DNA from 2 places in the Alkalibacterium putridalgicola genome. Region 2 is predicted to be linked to the other one. Evidence: predicted binding sites of a transcription regulator. Region 2 holds the regulator's gene; the other holds the start of a gene.
What was found. The regulator NrdR, encoded in region 2, represses ribonucleotide reductase genes. The targets are predictions, from matches to a motif close to ACACNATATATNGTGT.

Region 1 (3,197 bases), 1.2 Mb from region 2:
AGCTGCTGCCAACGATACTATCCCGTGTCCAGCTGATCCATTTCCCTCAGCTGTCAAAAGAACACCGGATGCAGGCTCTGGAAGAAGCCGGTTTGTCTAAGGAACGGGCGTCTGTACTGAGTCAGTTGACCAGTGATACAGAACAGGCCCTTGAACTGTCGGAAAATGAAAATCTTACTGCTTTAATAGAGGCTGTGTGGAAATGGTATGTAGCCTTTTCTAAAAAAGATGATCAGGCCTTCATTTATGTTCACACGGATATCATGCCTCTGGTTAAGGAAAAAGCAGAATATCATCGGGTCCTGGATCTCTTTCTGGTCATTTTACAGGATATACTGAATACTCAGCTTTCAAAAGACTATGCTGTCGGTTATCTGAAGTATCAGACTAGGATCCAGGAAGAAGCTGATCGATTAAGTGCAGTGACACTTGCCGACCTGATGGACATCATTCTGACAGGAAAAAAATATCTGGACAGTAATGTTGCCGCACAGGGCGTATTTGAAATGTCTGCTCTAAAAATGCTGGCAGCTATGAAAAGATCTCTGTAGAAATTTAATAAGATATTGTGTACATTTGGCTTTTTTATGGTAATCATGGTATGCTAGGTAAAGATGTAAGAGGACATTTCTTCGGTCCATGCATCACTAACAAATAAGCTAAGAAGAGTAAAGAAGTGGTGAAAAATGGATAAAAAAGAATTGCATGATACGTTTTCTGAGCTGGAGTCCCAAGCAGAAGCCACGTTAAGTACAATCAAGAATATCAAAGAAGAATTATCTCACTTAACCGAAGAAAACAATGTGCTGCGAATGGAAAACCAACATCTCAGAGATCGCTTAGCAGAAATAATAAAACAGCAGTCGATCGAGAAACAAATGACTGATTCTGGTATGACAAAGTCTCGCTTGAATCTTGAAAAAATATATGAAGACGGCTTTCATGTCTGTAATTTATTTTATGGCTCAAGAAGAGATGGCGATGAGCCCTGTGCATTTTGTCTGGAAGTCATCTACGGTGAACGAAGATAAATGTATATCAACTATTCGAAAAAATTTAATTAGAACCCTTCCTTGATGCAGTATAACTGCAGTGTGAGGAAGGTTTTTTCTGTACCCAAAACACTATATGTTGTATGTGTTATACATTATTTTGGCATATGTAGTGTGTTCCCCTTGATTTTGAAAATGACTGATGTAAAATAAGGTTATCGAACAGGGAGATGGATCAGACGGAAACTTACTGAAAAACCGTGACATCTTGTTGTCTCAGAACATGGATAATGGAGGTAATTATAATGCAAGAATCATCAGTGATCGTTTATTCAAAACCGAATTGTATGCAATGTCAATTTACAAAAAAATATCTGGAGAATAAGGGAATACCCTTTGAAGAAAAAGATGTGGAACAGAATGGTGAAGCTATTGATGAAGTGAAAAAAATGGGGTTCAGCTCGCTGCCAGTTGTCATAGCAGAAGGCATTGAAGCTTTTAATGGTTTCAGACCCGATATACTGAACAGATTGGCTTAGCAATATGAAAGTGGTCTTTTTTACACTGACTGGTCAGACACGTAAGTTTGTAGAGAAGCTGAGAATGGATGTACTGGAATTAAATCCGGCAGATCCGTTTGTTAAAATGAATGAACCTTTTATCATAGTAACGCCTACTTATGACAAAGAAGTCACTGAAATATGGGACGACTTTCTTGAGACCGGAGAGAATAGTCAATGGTTAAAAGGAGTCGCGGGGGGAGGAAATATAAACTTTGGTCAACTGTACGTCTTCACGGCCAAAGATATCGCACAGGACTATAACGTGCCCTTACTCCATCGATTCGAATTTCAGGGGAATGATGAAGACGTTTTGAAATTAAAGAAAGTGGTGAATGACCTTGGTATCGACCAGCACACGAAATGAAAAGTCAAAAGAAGTAACTTATTTTAGACTCAACAATGAAATCAACCGGCCTGTAGATAATCAGATACCTTTGCATAAAGATCAGGAAGCAGTCCAGGCTTTCTTCAAAGAACATATCGATCCAAACACTGTCCCTTTCGATAGTGTCAAAGCAAAACTGACTTACTTAATGACTCATGACTTTATCGAGAGGGAATTTATTGAAAAGTATTCAGAAGCGTTTCTCGATCGGTTGTTTGAAGAGTTGTATGCCAAGCAATTCCGTTTCCGCTCGTTCATGGGCGCATATAAGTTTTACACACAGTACGCGCTGAAAACCAACGACGGCAAGCAGTATCTGGAACGCTTTGAGGACCGGATCGCCTTCAATGCCTTGTATCTGGCAGATGGTGATGAGGGGCTGGCCAGTCATATTGCTGAGGAGATCATCAACCAGCGTTATCAGCCGGCCACACCGACATTTTTGAACGCCGGACGTAAGCGACGGGGCGAATTTGTGTCCTGTTTTCTGATCCAGACGATGGATGATATGAACAGTATCGGCCGCACGATCAACTCGGCACTTCAGCTGTCACGCATCGGTGGAGGTGTCGGAGTGAACCTGACGAATCTGAGAGCAGCGGGGGATCCGATCAAGCACATCGAGAATGCTTCAAGTGGGGTCTTGCCTGTCATGAAACTTTTAGAAGACAGTTTCAGCTATTCCAATCAGCTTGGACAGCGTAACGGGGCTGGAGCGGTCTATTTGAACGTCTTCCATCCGGATATCCTGCGTTTCTTATCAACCAAAAAAGAAAATGCAGATGAAAAAGTACGTGTCAAAACGCTGTCTTTAGGTCTTGTGGTACCGGACAAGTTTTATGAACTGGCTGCTGAAAATAAAGAAATGTATCTTTTCAGCCCCTACGATGTCGAACGCCTCTACGGCAAGCCATTTTCATATGTGGATATTTCTGAAGAATACGACAAGCTGGTCGCTGACCCGGAAATAAGAAAAACGAAAATCAATGCACGTGAACTCGAAAATGAAATCTCCAAACTTCAGCAGGAATCCGGCTATCCTTATATCATCAATATCGACACAGCGAACCGGGAAAATCCGGTACATGGCACGATAACGATGAGCAATTTATGCAGCGAGATCCTGCAGATCCAGGAACCTTCCATAATTAAAGATAATCAGGAATATGAAGTGATGGGGACCGACATCAGCTGCAACTTAGGCTCAACGAATGTCGTCAACTTGATGAATACGCCTGACTTTGAACAGTCGATCAA
Region 2 (3,197 bases):
TTTTTGCTGTTTGATGGATTTCAAGTATGCATAGGGCTGTGTCTTTTCAGCATGTAAGACGACTTCGATTTCTTCCCTTTTAAATCCTTTCGCTTGCAGTTCCTGCGCTCTTCTCCCGTCATCCAGGCTTCCTTGAGAAGATGATTTAAGTTGTTTCGATTTACCTAAAAAATGATTATGGATAATGCGGGTCAGATTTTTTTCACTGACTTCTCCAGAAGTAATATCTGCCGATTCCATGACGAATTTCTGCATATCCAGTTCATTGATAGCGTAGATCGAATGAAAGGTCTCGATCAGTTTTTTGATATCAGGGGTAAGTGATCTGGAACGGATAAAATGTTTGTTTAATCCCGACATGAAAAAGTCCCAGTCAAAATCACTGTCTTTTAATACATCGTCCACCAGAGAGCGTTTAGTCGTTTGACTGGGTATATCGATAGAATTAAATGTTTCAGTATAGTTTTCCATATTGAAATGGACCACTTCATGGAAAGACTTTGTTATTTCCTGGTATCGATCTGTTGAATGAGCCGTTTTAATGTATTTTTTCTTTAATTCAGAAACGAGACGTTCTCCCACTTTTTCAGTAAGCAGCATTCTCAACATCGTGTCCTGGAAGAACTGCTTCGGATGCAGGGGGGCTTCGATATTTAATAAATAAGTCTCTTCATTCTCCTTATGCTTGTAGACTTTCAGCAAGCCATAGGCTTCAAGTTTGATCCGTGACTCATAATATTCCCGCAGGCCTATATCCAGTTGAGTGATGACATCTGACAGGGTCAATTCTCTGACCTCAGATGTATCCAGATACTCCTTGATCAGCAGATACAGACTTGCTGCCTGCACGCCCATTAAAGGCTGATACAAAGAAAGAACAGTGGATACATTTAAATCAGATAAAATGTCTGACTTTGTCAGTATCAGACTATCTTTCGGGCGAAGATTTTTCCATGGGTAACTCATTATGTGTTTATCCTTTCACTTACTCTTTATCTTTTCTCTTTTTCTCCAGTTCCTTCATCTCCTGCATGAAGACTTCAATGTCTTTGAACTGACGGTAAACACTTGCAAAACGAATATAGGCGACATCATCCAAATCGACAAGTTCTTCCATGACAAATTCTCCGATTTTTGTTGATGGAACCTCACTAAGTCCTAAATCACGGATCTTCCGCTCTACTTTGTTTACGACATTTTCCTGATCTTCTGCTGTCACTGGTCGTTTTTCACATGCTCGTCTAATACCTCTGAGCAATTTTTCTCTGCTGAATTCTTCACGGTTGCCATTCTTTTTGACAACTAGAATAGCACTTTGTTCGATTCTCTCAAATGTAGTAAATCTAAACGAGCAGTTCTCACATTCACGTCGTCTTCTGATAGCCCGGCCGTCGTCAGCCGGTCGACTGTCTATCACTCTGCTTCCATTGTGCTGACATCTTGGACAATGCATATATTTCAGCCCTTTACTTTGGATTTCTTATGCTTATTATACCATATGACTAAAGTGGTGACGAATAGTCATTTTTTGTCAACCAGTCATCGATCTGCCGCTTGGTCTGCTCGCGTGTTCCACTGTTGTCGATGACGACATCCGCTTTGTCTTTTTTTGATTTTAATGGTTCCTGCGCTTCTATGCGTCTAACAGCGGCTGATTCTGTCAGCTGATCTCGTTTCTTCAATCGACTTAATTGGGTTGAATAATCCACATACACCACCATGACTTCATCCACTGCCTTATCATAACCGGCCTCATACAAAAGGGGGATGTCAAGAACGATCAGTTTATGTTCATCTGCACTCAATTCACTCTTCTTCTTCATTATTTCAGTGAAGATCTCTTTTTGAACAAGCGTATTGAGCTGCTGCAGCTTCTTGCTGTCATTAAAAACGATATCCCCTAATGTCTTTCTATCTATGGACCGGTCCTTGTTCAGGATCTCCCGGCCAAAGCATTCAATGACTTTTAAATAGGCAGGTTCTCCCGGTTCCATGACTTCTCGGGCGATCACATCCGCATCAATGACAGGAAAACCTGATTCTTTCAAATAACGACTGACTGTGGATTTCCCGCTGGCAATGCCTCCCGTCAATCCTAATACGTGTGCTATGGCTTGTCACTCCCTGCTTTTTGGCACTGCGGACAATAATGAGTCCCCCGCTGGCCAACTTTGATTTTTCTAATCGTATGCTGACATCGCGGACACACTTCTTCGGTTTTTCCATAAACCGAAAGATAATTCTGGTAACTGCCCTCATCTCCATAAGCATTTGAATACGTACGGATGGTCGTTCCACCTTTTTCGACGGCTTTGTTCATGATACTGATGATCGAAGCTCTCAGTCGCTTGATTTCACTTTCATTCAGTTCATTTCCTTTTCTTTCTGGATGGATATAAGCATCATAAAGGATTTCATCAGCGTATATATTACCTATTCCCACTACGATCTTCTGATCAAGCAGACAGGCTTTTATGGGACGCTCCGTTTTTTTCAAAGCGTTTATTAAATAGGCTGTTTCCAAAGTATCATCTGTGGGTTCAGGGCCCAGATCTTTCATCGATGGATGCAACTCCAAGTCAGCTTTTTCAACTAGACTCATCTTACCGAATTTCCTTACATCCAGATATCTCAATTCTTCCCCGCTGTCAAGTTCAAAGACGACGTGTGTATGCTTAGTCAAGGGGACTTCAGGTCTTTCCAGACGGTACTTCCCTTCCATCCTCAAATGACTGATCAGAACGTCACGACTCAAGACAAACAATAAAAACTTGCCTCGACGGCGGATGTCCTCGATTTTCTGTCCCTGTATCCTCTGCTGAAATTCAGAAACCTGAGGATCTTTAATTATATTATCCCACAGTACTCGGGTATTGACGATCCTTTTGCCGATGATCAGCTTTTTTAATCCGTTTCGAACATTTTCCACTTCGGGTAATTCAGGCATATTTTCAACTCTTTCTCTAGTGTTAAATTCAATAAAAGAAGCGGGAATCGATCCCGCTTCTTATCTTTATCATTTTGCGTCGTACCAGCTGTCTCCATAACTGCTATCGACCTTCAAAGGCACAGAGAGCTGTACTGTATTTTCCATAACTTCTTCTACAAGTTTTTCCAGTTTTTCGATCTCGGCTTCAGGCACTTCAAATATCAGTTCATCGTGGACCTGCAGAAGCATCGTCGCCTGCATCTTTTCT

Region 1: nrdH (glutaredoxin-like protein NrdH) is a predicted target of NrdR. The motif match lies at 1,122-1,137, and genes of this name have one in related genera.

The regions. Positions count from the first base shown of each region.
Region 1 covers NZ_CP162615.1:568,241-571,437, forward strand. The annotation lists gene holB (DNA polymerase III subunit delta') at 1-551, shown strand, start outside; gene AB4027_RS02895 (DNA replication initiation control protein YabA) at 687-1,031, shown strand; gene nrdH (glutaredoxin-like protein NrdH) at 1,298-1,531, shown strand; gene AB4027_RS02905 (class Ib ribonucleoside-diphosphate reductase assembly flavoprotein NrdI) at 1,536-1,919, shown strand; gene nrdE (class 1b ribonucleoside-diphosphate reductase subunit alpha) at 1,888-3,197, shown strand, end outside.
Region 2 covers NZ_CP162615.1:1,762,793-1,765,989, forward strand. The annotation lists gene AB4027_RS08350 (replication initiation and membrane attachment family protein) at 1-966, opposite strand, end outside; gene nrdR (transcriptional regulator NrdR) at 986-1,453, opposite strand; gene coaE (dephospho-CoA kinase) at 1,503-2,093, opposite strand; gene mutM (DNA-formamidopyrimidine glycosylase) at 2,108-2,947, opposite strand; gene polA (DNA polymerase I) at 3,017-3,197, opposite strand, start outside.